One region of the Brevibacillus ginsengisoli genome, then DNA from elsewhere that is predicted to be linked to it. Evidence: riboswitches for the same ligand, from Rfam matches in the RefSeq annotation. Region 1 holds a riboswitch; the other holds the start of a gene.
The links. A riboswitch is a leader RNA that binds a small molecule or an ion and turns the genes downstream of it on or off. The one in region 1 is predicted to bind glycine.

Region 1 (7,537 bases):
TGAAGAGCGGAAGGGAGCCTATGACTTCGCAATGATTCAGATCAATACGACCAAGAAACAACCCGATGCGATCATCGAAGAAATCTTGAAACGCATGGTTGAATATCAGGTCAAACGGCAAGACTAAACCTGTAAGGGGGAGTCGTGATGTCGTTTCAGGATTACCTTAAATTCTTAACCAAGCGATTCGTACAATACATGGATACACCAAAAGAAGAGCGAAAAAAAAACAAACCACCCCGAGAACCATGGTCTTCTAAGTGGTTTGGTGTAATTCCTATGTCAATCAGGTTGTTCTTGCGCAAGTAAAAACAGACTGGATGGAGGAATGGATATGCCAAAAATTGCTGTTGAACATTCATTAACCGATCTCTCTAAAATGTTGCGGGCTAACGGATTTGATGTTGTCGAATTAGGAAATTGGCAACAACAAGTGGATGCTGTTGTCATTACAGGGCAGGATGAGAATCTCATGGGGATTCAAGGCAACTTGATTACGGGCGCACCCGTCATCAATGCGAATGGGATGAGTACTATGGACGTTTTTCATGAGGTCAATCAACGCGTACAACCAAGCAGCCACCGATAAGGTTCAAAAACTAATAGCATAAATGGATCGAGGTAGCCAGAGACAGGCTACCTTTTTATTTTTTTATTGTACGATTTTTCCGACTTTGGTGATGTAAGCGGAGGGTAAATAACGAAGTCCCTCATCCCATACACCAATATAGAGCGTTTTATCGCCCCATACGTGTACAGATCCGACTGTAAATGGGGCGAGCACTTCATCCTGAAACAATGACGCGGTAACGACAAATGATTTTTTAGTTGTGGTATTGGCAAAGTGTTCCCACAAAGCGGGAGTTGTTTCAGTTGTCTTGATCGGTTGGGCTTGCATCCAATCAATCGTGTCAAATGGATCCGTCTCGACTTGCTGAAGTGTGGAGGTTTTCGTCAAAGGGAAGCCTGCTAGGGCCAAATCCTCTTGAGAAAGGGTTTCCATGATCCCTTTGTCCGGTTGAAACATGGATGGATAATGCTCTCCTGTTTTTGCGTCAACGTATTGGGGTAATCCATTTTGATCAAATTTCCAATAAGAAGCGAATCCGTCGTATATAGGTAGAGCGCCCTTTTGTCTGGGTGCAATCGTATCGTTAAATAAAACAAATTCTCCTAAACCGTATTCCATCAGGACGAACTGTGGAGATTGCTGTTCTTTCCTCTGTTTCTCTTCAGCGACCACCATATAACCCACTTGCTTGTCCCGAGCCGATAGGGTAACCAACCACTGCATGGAATTAGGTCCGAGGGTTTGAACAGAGGTTTTCGCCCCTTTCCAATCGTCAAATTGGTGATCGGCGGTTGATAGTTCTTTTATCCAAACGTTTATTTGTTGGGAAAAAGCCACGGTCCACGTCTTTTCTTCTGCGCTTACGGAAGCGGGAGAAAACGTACAGACAATCACAACCATTATTTGTAAACAGATTTGGCCGATACGTTGCAACAATTCAAGCACATCCCTTCTGATTAAGCGTAAAGGTAAATCACTTATCCTTACTCATTTTAACCAGAATATGCCTAAACAATTTGTTGCTTGCTGTCAGGAAGAGAATGTTTTTCTCGTGTGGGTTTTACATATTTTTACTCTTGCGTCAGCATTCTCTATTTTTAGAGAGGGGGTTCATTGTACAGGTAAAACAACCCGGCGTTAATGACTTGCACGTCGATTCGAGGTTCGTACTGCCACTTCAACTCGGCCATTCTCCGATTTTTTTCCTCTTGAGGAGAACTTGACTTCCAATCTTGTTGAACAATCTTTTCTTTTGAAGTTTCCGGGATACTGTTCATTCTCAGGAAATCGAGTATACTTCCGCCTCCCTGACGATGTTCTTCCAAAGAGACTGGGGCAGACACATCCTGTTGGTTGCTCATGAGCGGAAGGGAAAAGGGAGCGGGAGATGGGTCTTCTAACGGCAAATTCACCGCATTGGTAGGAATATCAGGTTCTTGAGCGCCCCCTGTTGTATCCGTCTGGGTCTTTTCTCTTGAGTCTTTCTCCTTTTCGTCTAACTCCAATTGGGTGTAGTAGGCTTCGAGTATCTCAAGCTCTTCGGAGAGTCTTCGCCGCGCTTCCTCAGCCCATTTCTGATCTTGTGTAGCAATAAAGGAGTGCACGTGATCATTAAACATATCGAACGCATGCTCCAACGAAAGTCGACGATCCAGCGTATAATGGTAGTCGGGTATGGCAGGTGAGAGTGTTAAGCGTTTCAAAAAGGTGTAGAAATCGTCAACCATCCGCAAATGATGTAAGTTTATTCCCAAAGAAAGCAGACAGTCTCGCTTTTTGTCACAGATAAAAGAGATTTTGACATTGATACAAAGCCAGGGAGTCAGCGGAGTCGAACGATGTGCTCTCGTTATAGCTGAAGAGGCAAGCGGACTCTGCTCAAATAAACAGACAAAGCTACCATGCTTTCGGGTTGATTCAAAAATCTGATGCAAACGCCTCGATCCAAAATGAACGAACTCTCCGCGAAAATTCTCGGGTTTCTTTTCTTCATCAAAAAGAAAGCTCAGGATTAACGGTTGAGGAGGAATATTCATTTTCTCTACCCAGGACCAGTAGAAGGGGCGATTCCCGATATCCTTGTCTACTTCATCTGGAAGCTTAACGGTAACAAAGGCGGGATGAGACTCCACGATATGGGTAGAGAAGGCCGCCAGGTAACTTTCGATGTATCTTCGGACCTCTTGTTGGTTCACGCAAGCAACCTCCATATTGGCTGGGATGTTTCTTCAAGGACTTAGATGATTGGCGACCGCATTAGGTGGAACGTTTTGAACCGATTGCCGGATGGAACGGATTGCTTCCCCCATATTATCCAGCTTCAATGCCATTTCCCTATTTGAACGGGAATCCATTATGATATCGATCAGGTTGTGCTCAAGGGATTTAGATAGCTTCAGCCGATCGACAATATCCTCAAGCTCTCCAATGACCATCTCGAATAGATCAATTTTTTCATATAACAGATTCAAAATATGTTCTTCGATTGTTCCGGTGGTGGACAAATTATAGATGAAAACATCGCGTTTCTGTCCCAAGCGATGTACCCGACCAATTCGCTGTTCGATCCGCATTGGATTCCATGGCAGGTCGTAATTGATCACCTGATTGCAAAATTGCAGGTTAATCCCTTCACCTGCGGCCTCAGTAGCGATGAGTACTTGTGCTCGGTTCTGAAATAATTCGGTCATCCAGTCTTTCTTGCTTCGTTTAAATCCGCCTCGGAACGGGACAGAGGTGATGCCGTGATCGCTTAAATACTTTTGCAGATAGTTTTGAGTGGCGCGATATTCCGTAAAGATAATCACTTTATCGTTCAACTGCTGAATCAACTCCACGGCTTTGGCGGCCTTGGAATGAGTTTCGATTTTTTTGATTTTCTCGACCAACTCCATGATGACGCTGCGCTGGGGAGAATCTTCAGGAGCTCGCTGATACATGTTGTAGAGGGTCATGAAGGCGGCCTCTCGACTGGAGCAAACCTCCCGTTGTAACGTAATTAAAGCGAGCGCGTTCATCGCCCCCAACTCCGAACGATAATAGGTCCGGATAAAATCGGTGACGCCCTCGTACAAATCCCATTCCTCAGATGATAATTCAATGGGAATCGATTGCACGTGTCTAGTCGTGAAATGAACACCACCATCACTTCTGCGGTTGCGAATCATGATTTTACCGATTTCTTTTTGAAGTTTGTCATTATTTTTGGCTTGCCGTTTGCCCTCAACATAGTTGGAAGAGAAAGAGGAACTGTGACCCAGATGCCCAGGACGCAGCAGGTTGATCAGGTTGTACAGCTCATCCATTTCATTCTGGATAGGGGTAGCTGTAAGCAATAAGCAGTATTTTTTCTTAACCTCTTTGACGAATTGATAGTTACGGGTTCGTTTGTTCTTTAGTTTGTGCGCTTCATCAATGATTAACATATCGTAGCTGATATCCAGAACGTGACTTCGATGAGGATCACGTTTTGCTGTATCAATCGAAGCTACCACCACATCATGTTGTCGCCACATGTACTCCTTCTTCTGGGCAACCGCCGGAATCCCGAATTTTTGATTCAATTCTTTGGTCCACTGGATCACAAGCGAGGCTGGAACGAGGATGAGAATTTTTTTAGCCAGGCCGCGAACCATATATTCTTTCATGACAAGTCCCGCTTCAATCGTCTTGCCAAGTCCCACTTCATCCGCTAGAATGGCTCGCCCGCGCATCTCGTTAAGAACTTTCTTGGCGGTTACCAATTGATGGTCAAATGGTTGGATATTCGGAAGATATTTGAGGGCTTGCAGCTCATCAAACGCTTTGACCGAGATGGCTTCCTCAGCTTCAAGGGCAAGCTGAAACAGATCCCAACGATGCCAGGGTCCATCATGTTGAATCTTGTCTGACAACGGTTGTATCCACGAACGATCGAAATGTATAGGAATATTCGTCATATACCTGACTCCTTTCGTGGATTTGTCATTTACTAGATATAATCAAAGGAAAATACAAACGATTATAATCCGTTTTGTGATTAACATTAAGAAATTGCTTTATTTTGATGAAATCTTGTTTTCAAGTATCAGGGTGTCGTGGTACGATAGAGAAGGTTCTTTATTTGGTTAGTATGAATTGTTTGAGAAAAGTTATGTATGAACTAATTTCATGCGAATGATGGTAGTAGGGAGAGACCGCTTCACTGCGGCGCCGAAGGAGCAAGCTTTCAAGAAAGAAAGTGAATCTCTCAGGCAAAAGTACCTCTACCGGACGCATCTCTGGAGAGAGCTTACGACTGTACGTAAGCCACCCAAGGGGAAACTTGTGAAACCGCTATAGCTTATGGTTTCGTCAAGGCAACTCTCAGGTACCAAGGACAGGGAGGAAGAAGACAGGGCGCTTTTATTTGGCGTGCTATCTCTTCCTTTTCTGTCCTTTTCTTGTGGGACGGTTTCCGTAGCCTCAAGGGCAATCAAAACTAGTTCGATTGTATTTTTCAGGAGGTGCAGTTCCGATGACAGAATTGAAGAAAACCCCACTATTTCCGGTCTATGCGGAATATGGTGCGAAGACGATTGACTTCGGCGGCTGGGATTTGCCGGTACAATTCTCAAGCATCACCGCAGAGCATGAGGCGGTTCGTACCAAAGCAGGTTTGTTTGATGTATCTCACATGGGCGAAGTGTTGGTGCAAGGATCAGGATCTCTTTACTACCTTCAACGCTTGACAACCAACGACGTGTCCAAATTGGAAGTCGGTCAGGCTCAGTACAGTGCTATGTGCTACCCAGACGGCGGTACTGTCGATGATTTGCTGGTGTACAAATTTGCCGATGATCATTATTACTTGGTGATTAATGCGGGGAACATCGACAAGGATTTTGCTTGGATGCAAGAAAATCTGACAGCAGATGTGGAGATCACCAATATTTCAGAAGAGACTGCACAGCTTGCCTTGCAAGGACCAGCAGCACAGAAAGTCCTGCAAAAGCTAACCGAAACAGACCTTTCCTCCATCGGGTTCTTCCGTTTCCAACGAGATGTTCTCATTGATGGAGTACCTTCTCTTGTGTCTCGCACAGGGTACACGGGTGAAGACGGATTTGAGATTTATATGGCGGCGGACAAAGGCATTCAACTTTGGCACAAAATTCTTGAAGCAGGTCAACAAGAGGGTGTCCTTCCATGTGGATTAGGAGCAAGGGATACACTTCGCTTCGAGGCCAAGCTGCCGCTTTATGGTCAAGAATTAAGCAAGGATATTACACCAATTGAGGCGGGCATAGGCTTTGCCGTCAAAACAGATAAAGAGATCCCGGCCATTGGCTTTGAGGTGTTAAAAGAACAAAAGGCAAACGGTGCACCTCGTAAGCTTGTCGGTATCGAAATGATTGACAGAGGGATTCCGCGTTCCCATTATCCAGTCTTCGTGGGAGATGTACAGATCGGTGAGGTTACAACCGGAACGCAATCTCCAACTTTGAAGAAAAATGTCGGGCTCGTATTGTTGAAAGCTGAATACACCGCATTAGGAACAGAAGTGGACGTAGAGATTCGAGGCAAGCGTCTGAAAGCGCAAGTGGTTGCGTCACCATTCTATAAACGCGAGAAAAAGTAAGGGAAAAATCTGCATGCACATTTCTCGCTGAATAAATAGAAAATTTGGATTCCAAGGAGGATCACCCACGTGAGATACCGTTATTTACCGCAAACGGACCAGGACAAACGCGAGATGCTTGAAGCTCTCGGTATCCAATCCATTGACGAATTGTTTGCTGACATTCCAGAAGAGGTGCGCTTTAAAGGGGAATTGAACATCTCCGAAGCATTGTCAGAACCAGAATTGGTGAAATACATGAAGGGGCTCGCTGCTAAGAACGTAAACTTCGAGTCTCATGTGAATTTCTTGGGTGCGGGTGTGTACGAGCACTATATCCCAAGTGTAGTGAACCATGTCATTTCCCGTTCCGAATTCTATACAGCCTATACACCTTATCAACCAGAGATCAGCCAAGGGGAATTGCAAGCGATTTTTGAATTCCAGACCATGGTGTGTGAAATGACTGGCATGGAAGTAGCGAACTCATCTATGTATGATGGCCCTACCTCGATGGCGGAAGCGGCTATGATGGCAGCCGGTCATACTGGAAAACCTCGCGTGGTCATCTCCAGTGCTGTTCATCCAGAAGCGCGTCAAATTCTTAAGACTTATGCGTATGGTCAAAGTGTAGAGGTGCAGGAAATCGGTTACTCCGCTCAGGGTGTGACGAACCTAGCCGAACTGGAAGCAGCAATAGATGAACAGACAGGTGCAGTGATCGTACAGTATCCGAACTTCTTTGGAAATGTGGAAGATTTGCAAGCGATCGAGAAGCTGGTACACAGCAAAGGTGCTTTGTTAATTGTGAAATCGAATCCGGTTGCGCTAGGCGTTCTGGAAGCGCCGGGCAAACTGGGTGCCGACATCGTGGTTGGCGATATGCAGCCGTTCGGGATTCATGCCAACTTTGGCGGACCACACTGTGGATATTTCGCTACTACAACCAAATTAATGCGTAAAATGCCAGGTCGTATCGTGGGTCAAACCAAAGACGAGAATGGCAAACGCGGTTTCGTGTTAACCTTGCAAGCCCGCGAACAGCATATCCGTCGTGAAAAAGCGACTTCTAACATTTGTTCCAACCAGGCTTTGAATGCTTTGGCTGCGTCTGTTTCCCTAAGTGCGATTGGTAAACAAGGCGTACAAGAGATGGCCATGATGAACCTGCAAAAAGCGCATTATGCGAAGCAAGCCTTTGCCAAGGCGAACATGGAAGTAGTCTTCCAAGCACCAACCTTTAATGAGTTTGTGGTGAAAGTAGGAAAGCCTGTAGCAGAAGTGAATAAGGCCCTCCTCGCTGCTGGAATGATCGGCGGTTATGATCTGGGACGTAACTATCCGGAGCTGGACGGTCACATGCTGCTCGCGGTAACAGAGCTTCGCAG
Region 2 (7,537 bases), on a different contig from region 1:
ATCTATGGCTTCTCCTAAAACAACAGCTATGGCGGGCGTAATTATTGCACAACATGGAAAAGATAAACTTTCACCAGCACAAGTGAAGCACATTATTCAATCTACCGCGATCGATATTAATAAACCGGGATACGATGAAGATTCCGGCTTTGGGCTCATCAACGCCGTCAATGCACTCAAGTAGTGTAATTGACCCAATCAAGTAATTTATCTGCATATGGCTAGAGGGTGTCCTCTCTCAGTAGTTTTAACTACTGTGGGGACACCCTCTCTTTTGAGTTGATTTCATGAAACTAATGCAGCGCTAAGCTCATTCAATCATTATCGCTTCACGCTTCGGAATGCTGGGGGTCTTTTTCACCAGCATAAGATTCTAGTTAATCAAGGACTGCAACGGAGCGGGGATACGTCCACCGCGGCGAATGAATGCTTCAGAACCGAACGGATTCACCTGAATCACGGGAGCTCGGCCGAGGAGCCCGCCAAACTCGACCATTTCGCCTTCTTTTTTGCCTGGTACCGGAATAACGCGTACAGCGGTTGTTTTCTTGTTGATCATTCCGATAGCGGCTTCGTCCGCGATCATCGCCGATAAGGTGGCTGCTGAGACATCTCCGGGCAGGGCAATCATATCCAGACCAACGGAGCAGACACAGGTCATAGCCTCCAGCTTCGGCAGGGTTAGCGATTTGTCGAGAACCCCGCGGATCATCCCGTTGTCCTCGCTTACCGGAATGAACGCACCGCTTAAGCCCCCCACATAAGAGCTTGCCATCGCGCCACCTTTTTTGACCGCATCGTTCATGAGGGCTAGCGCAGCGATTGTTCCATGTGTCCCGACACGCTCAAGCCCGATCTCTTCCAGGATGTCAGCCACACTGTCATTAATCGCGTTGGTAGGAGCAAGTGACAAGTCCATGATGCCGAACGGGATACCGAGTCTTTCTGCTACGATCCGTCCGATCAGCTCGCCGGCACGTGTAATTTTGAATGCTGTTTTCTTGATAATGTCGGATACCTGTCCCAGATCTGCGTTGGGGTAGCGCTTGAGTGCGCTCAGCACCACACCAGGACCGCTAACTCCTACATTGATGACCGCTTCACCCTCGCCTGAACCGTGGAAAGCGCCGGCCATAAACGGGTTGTCCTCAACTGGGTTGCAGAAAACCACCAATTTGGCACAGGCAATCCCGTTCTGATCCTTGGTTCTTTCGGCAGCGTCTTTGAGAATAATACCCATCTGGCGAACCGCATCCATGTTGATACCGCTTCTTGTGGTAGCAATCGAGACGGAGGAGCAGACACGGTTGGTTACGCTCAGCGCTTCAGGCAAAGCGTCAAGCAAAGTCTGATCAGCCTTGGTTATTCCCTTATGCACGAGCGCAGAGAATCCTCCAATAAAATCAACGCCAAGATTCAATGCGGCGCGATCCAGTGTTTTAGCTAGTTCGACCGCTTGTTGGACGGTGGCTTTTCCGATGATTTCTGCGATAGGTGTTATCGAGATCCGTTTATTTATAATTGGGATCCCGAACTCCTTTTCCACCTGTTCGGCTACTTCTTTGAGGTTTTTCGCATAATGAGTAATTTTTTCATAGACTCGTCGATTCATTTTGTCAAAATCGGAATCGGCACAGTCACGCAGGTTGATCCCCATGGTAACTGTACGAATGTCCAGATTTTCCATCTTCACCATGCGAATGGTTTCTAGCATTTCATCTATTGCGATATTCATTTGTTCTCCTCCTCTCTATACCCGATGCATGGCCTGAAAGATTTCTTCAAGCTGAATATTGATTTCCAGTCCAAGTTCTTGCCCAAGTTGATCGAACTCATTTTGCAGTGAAGTCACATTTGCGACGTCCGATACATCGACCAGCATCATCATCGTGAAGAACTCTTGCAAGATCGTTTGGCTGATATCGAGAATATTAATCTGATGGGAAGCCAGAACATTCGTTACTCTAGCAATAATGCCTACCTGATCTTTGCCGATTACACTGACAACTGCACGTCTCTTTTTCATTTGTTCCACTCCTGTTTTTTTGTCTAAAAAATAAAAAAAAGATTGGATTCCTCCAATCTCGACGGGCAGTAGAATAATAAACCTAGGTAGGTTAATCTTCTGTCCTTTTGCCTGAGATTGTGAATCCTTCGGCGTCGCATGACTGCGATCTCTCCAGAAGCTGCTCCCGTTGTAGTGTCATCCACAACGATCATCGCGCGCTATTTATTGAATTAAAGAGATTGTAACGAGATATCCATGGCGCGTCAAGATAGATTCGCCGCATAAATTGGAGATCACTTGTTCAATCCTTCTAGTAATTGATTCTAGCAGATTATGAATGAAGATTGTTTGAATAGTTTAAGACGATTTATTGGACTATCCCCAAATTGTTCCTCCTTCTAATTTGAACTTGGTGAACCTACGACTCTTCCACTTGCCCTGACTCCCGGCGCCGCCAACTCATGAATACCAAGGACAATGCAATTACCGTGAGGACAGCCCCAAGCAGTTGAAATCCACCCGCGCTAAGCTTATCTCCCATTACGACGCCTAGCAACAAGGAAGAGAAAATCGTTCCGAAGTATCTGGATGTCATAAATAATCCCGATGCTACACCGATCATTTCTTTAGGAGAACTTCTGAACAAAGCCGCTTGCATTCCGACACTGTTTAACCCGTTGCTAATACCGAATGCCGCTAACGCCAAACACACACTGATAACCGGTGAAGTTTGATTCAATGTCACGATCCATACTGCCCCAAGTGTCATCAGCATTCCGGACACGATCAATGCTGGCCTTGGACCTGATTTATCGATCCATCGTCCCGCGATTGGAGAAGCAACGAGCGAGCACAATCCTAAGCTTAACATGAGAATCCCTGTATGGAACTCGCTGATATGACGTACCATTTGCAAGTAAGACGGAAGCCCGAAAAAGACAGAGTAAAAAAGTACGTTAACGAGGATGAACTCGACATTGACCCAAGTTATTGCAGGATATTTTGCGAATGTTCGCAATGGAATAAAGGGTAATTTGGTTTTTAACTCATGTCGTACGAAAGCTCCTAGAATAACAATACCGATCATTCCGACAATGATATTCATCAATGATACATGCCCAGAGGATTTTACCGACAGTAAGCCAACAAGCAGGGCAATCAGACCGACTGTGAAAAGCAGGATTCCTGACACATCTATTAAATTCATCCATTTACGAAAGGACATGTTGCGTGTAACAGATGTTGGCTTTTCGTCCTTAGGAATCATCCTCCAAGCTAATAGAAAGCTCGCCACCACGAAAGGAATATTAACGAAAAAGATAGCTTGCCAATCCCACCAGTGAATCAAAATACCTCCAATAAAAGGGCCAAAGGCTGCTGCTCCGGATTGGAAGACGGCCAAAACAGACAGCGCAGTCGCTTGTTTTTCCGTAATATGAATTCGCACGATGGCCATTCCAACTGAAACCATCATGCTAGTTCCGATGGATTGCACAATGCGGAACACGATAAGCCATCCAAAGTTTGGTGATAGTGGAGCGAATAATGATGCAACGAAGGCTACTACAAGCCCGGTAAGAAATATCTTCTTGCGACCGAATAAATCGCTTGCCTTTCCCATGACAGGCTGAGCGATAGCACTCGCAATGTAGAAGGAAAAGATAATCCAGGAAACAGCGGTAAAGTCAAGTTGGAACGCACCTTGCAACCTGGGAATAGCAATAGAAACCATCGAAGAATTCAATGGGTTTAATAGTATCCCAAGTCCAACGGAAATCATCAACCACCTACTGCGAGCATTCATTTTTGATCCCCCCAAAGTGTCTTGAGGTCATCGTACTTGAGATCAATCATTTATTCAAACGCATTTTAAGTTATAATTACATTGACTTGAGGGAATGAACGGAGGGTGCAAAATGGAACTTCTTCAACTGCAATATTTTCTCGCTGTAGCTCGATTGGAACATATGACCGAAGCTGCACGAAGTCTGCATGTTACTCAATCGTCACTAAGCAAAACGATTCAACGCTTGGAGGAGGATCTAGGTGTCCCACTATTTGATCGAACAGGGAGGAACCTACGATTGAATGAGTTCGGAAGCAGATTCCTTTGCCGTGCACAGAGGGCCTTGTTTGAATTGGAACAGGGGAAGCAGGAGCTTAGCGATTTGTCCAGCCCGGAACACGGCACAATCGAATTGGCGGTGACCAACGCAAGCACTTTGCCCAATATCCTTCGAGAGTTTCGGAAAAAGCATCCCCATACCCAATTTCATGTGCAAATGCTGACCACGCAGGAAATGGTTACGCTTCTTCATCGAGGAGAAGTCGATTATTGCTTGTCCTCACCTCCGATACAAGGGGATGACATTGAATGTCAAATCGTGTTCATCGACCCCATCCTTGTAGCTGTTCCAAAGGGGCATCGGCTGGCAGACCGAAGCAGCGTATCTTTGACAGACCTAAGGGATGAATGGTTTGTCGGTGTAAAAAAAGGCTACTTTACTCGCGATTTGGTAGACACCGTATGCAAGTCGGCTGGATTTGTACCTAAATATGTGTATGAGGGAAATGAGCCCGCAAGGCTAAGCACTCTTGTGGAAGCTGAAATTGGCATTGCTTTCATACCAAGCACAGCCATGAATTCTCGGGAACATATCCATTATCTCCAAGTGGAGGATCACGAATTGGTTCGGGAGATTGCTTTATTGTGGCATAGAAGTCGTTATTTTTCGCGGTCTGCTCGGGACTTCCGTGAGGTCGTTGTGGAATATTTTGAGGCGATATCCAAACAGACCAATTAGCATTCCCCTTCAAGTAAACAGTAAGGGGTGTTGCTTCGTATTGTCTACTTAGAGGGGATACTATCAAGAAGGCTCTTTTTTATCGTTACTCGATTTCATCTTTGTCCATAATTTGAGGATTCGTTATATCATATTTTGCCGTATAATTTGTGAAATTCGGTACTTTTGTCGTGCTATGATACTCATGAATTTGAAACACTTTGAAATGGTAGAACTCTTTATAGAAAGGTGTTTTATTCCATTGAATTCATTATTTAACCGTTTATACTCCCTGATGAGAAAAAGTGAAAACAATGTGTTAGAAGATTATTTAACTGAAATTATTGCGGAGATCTTCGAGAATGAGAAAATTCTTACATTATTTGTTCAGAAGTTTCTTAAACAAAATATCCCAAATCCTACAAACATTGAAGTTTCAACACAGAAAACTTATCCGAAATTAAGTCATCATTCTACAGATAGCCGGCCAGACTTGATCGTAAAATTCAAAGCCATAGATCCATTTGTTATTTTTTTTGAAAATAAAATAGATAGCTACGAGGGAACTGATCAGCTTAGCAGGTATGCGGACCATTTAGCCATGTATAAGAACAATGGTTGCAAAACATTCTTAATATATTTAACTAGACGCCATGATCCTAAGAAGCAGGCAGACATCTTCATTAATGGAGTTACAGCAGAGTTCATCCAAATGAGATGGTATGAGTTGTATAACTGGTTACAGCAGTTTTCGAGCAGTTACATAAAGAAAATATTAGCCTATATGGAGGAGTTAAGGTTGAACGAAACAAGAAGATTTGTACCACAGGATATCTATGCCATTCAACAAATGAGTCGAATCCAATCGATGATGGATGCCTGTCTCGACGGGGTTGTTGACGAGGTAATGAACAAATATTTTGGCAGACCAATCGGTTGGTCGAACCGAAATGTACAACTTAGGGATTTTAACCGTTACGTAAAATGTAATGATCAGAATAATGGAACTTGGATTGGTTGTGGGTTTTCCTTTCCGGATGCGGTTTACCCCACCGTCAATATTTACTGGGAAGTGAATCCAAACACTCCCTATAGAAACGATGTAATCACTATCATGAAAAGTTTTGTTAGTAATCATAGCGAATGGAAGGAATCCAACTTAGAAGATCCAATTTCATGGGCGAATATATCCCTCGAGGTAAGCCTTCTAAAATTCCTTAATGAAGATGATCATATCAGTGCAATCCAAAAATACATCATTAAAGCCCTTGAGCAGCTTTATACAGTCAAACAGCAATATCCGAATCTAGGTTGGAAATAAACTTCGAGATAACGACAGATACTTTTACTCGATAAACCAACAAGGAAAATTAAATTGGAAAGTTAACCTGAAAGATTATCAAGTTGGGGATGATGGCCTTACTACAATTGTTTCGGGAAGAGATGGTTTCCTTTACGTACTAAATAGTGGGGATTCTTTTGGAGATAGAACTGGAATAATTTCGAAATTTGATAAAAAAGGACAGAACTATTGGGTAAAAAAGGTCCCAAAAATTCAATGGTTATTCAATGATTTAATAGATATTGACCAAATAGGGAACGTTACCACATTATCCGATGATGGAATCATTCAAATGGACAATCAAGGAGAAGTGCGTTGGATCAATAAAAATATTCAACGAATAACAGAAACAAAACTTTCAACGTCTATCTGGTATCAAACGAACGTTAAAAGAATCGTCTGTGATCATGAGGGAAATGTATATATTGCCACGGACGATCAATTATTTAAAACGGATAGCAAAGGCAACATAATCTGGAGTAAAAACATAAAATTATACGATGATCAAATTTATCTTACCCAAACCGGGTTGGTCATTCTTCCAAACGATAAAGCCATTATCATGCTAAATGGGAGTAATGGAGCCGAAGTTAAGCAACAGCAAGTGAATTTATCAGAAATTGGGGTACCAACTGATGGGAAAAACGGAATCTATTTAAATTATGGAACATTTGGGTTGATGAATATTGATATAAATGGAAAAGTAAAATGGAGATATCTAACGGGTGATTCTCAGTATTACTATTTGGATAATATCGTATCCGATCCATTAGGAAACGTTTACTTCGCCAATACAGCTGGTAATATATATTCTCTAGACGCAAACGACCACGAAAGATTTATTTTAGTAAGGAAAAATGCTATTCAAACATCTTCCTCAATCGTAGTAGGTAAAAATGGTGTTATTTACGTCTATACAGAGAATATAGGCATTATTGCCATTGGCCCTAAAGAAATCCAGAAAAAATGAAGATGTTATATTTGCCTCTTGACCATTGATCAAGAGGTTTTGTCATCGAATTACTGTAATTTGGTGGTGATTACAATGGATATTGGATTTGAAGCGAAAGTATGCCACATTGGTTTTTCCATTGGTTACTTTACAAAAGAGTACATCATTTCGTGGTCTGACAAAGTGATTAGCACTCTTGAGGTTCCTGAAATTCCTGATAATATTTTCGATCTTTCTATGGCTAAAAAGACCGAGGATATTTCTGGATTGCTAACAAGTTTAATAAGCCTGGATACTAACGAGGATGAAGCACTAAAAACGATAGTCGGGATGATTTGCCTTAATTATCGGGATCAACAATTAAGTCTGTATGAGACTTGTGAATTGCTATATAGATTATCAAACTACGTGGATTCTGATCATGTGTGGAATACCTACTTATATGACATTAC

Region 2: it holds a riboswitch for glycine, as region 1 does, so the genes downstream of both, ACQCN2_RS07835 (ACT domain-containing protein) here and gcvT (glycine cleavage system aminomethyltransferase GcvT) in region 1, are expected to answer to the same signal.

The regions. Positions count from the first base shown of each region.
Region 1 covers NZ_JBNJQR010000008.1:75,350-82,886, reverse strand. The annotation lists gene ACQCN2_RS16605 (shikimate kinase) at 1-127, shown strand, start outside; gene ACQCN2_RS16600 (YqzE family protein) at 148-309, shown strand; gene ACQCN2_RS16595 (YkuS family protein) at 335-589, shown strand; gene ACQCN2_RS16590 (hypothetical protein) at 653-1,507, opposite strand; gene ACQCN2_RS16585 (YqhG family protein) at 1,669-2,766, opposite strand; gene ACQCN2_RS16580 (DEAD/DEAH box helicase) at 2,800-4,509, opposite strand; glycine riboswitch at 4,727-4,825, shown strand; glycine riboswitch at 4,826-4,942, shown strand; gene gcvT (glycine cleavage system aminomethyltransferase GcvT) at 5,067-6,170, shown strand; gene gcvPA (aminomethyl-transferring glycine dehydrogenase subunit GcvPA) at 6,240-7,537, shown strand, end outside.
Region 2 covers NZ_JBNJQR010000003.1:146,859-154,395, forward strand. The annotation lists gene ACQCN2_RS07825 (S8 family peptidase) at 1-184, shown strand, start outside; gene ACQCN2_RS07830 (PFL family protein) at 374-1,735, opposite strand; gene ACQCN2_RS07835 (ACT domain-containing protein) at 1,751-2,026, opposite strand; glycine riboswitch at 2,116-2,193, opposite strand; gene ACQCN2_RS07840 (MFS transporter) at 2,427-3,812, opposite strand; gene ACQCN2_RS07845 (LysR family transcriptional regulator) at 3,925-4,812, shown strand; gene ACQCN2_RS07850 (PD-(D/E)XK nuclease family protein) at 5,054-6,112, shown strand; gene ACQCN2_RS07855 (outer membrane protein assembly factor BamB family protein) at 6,426-7,103, shown strand; gene ACQCN2_RS07860 (barstar family protein) at 7,179-7,537, shown strand, end outside.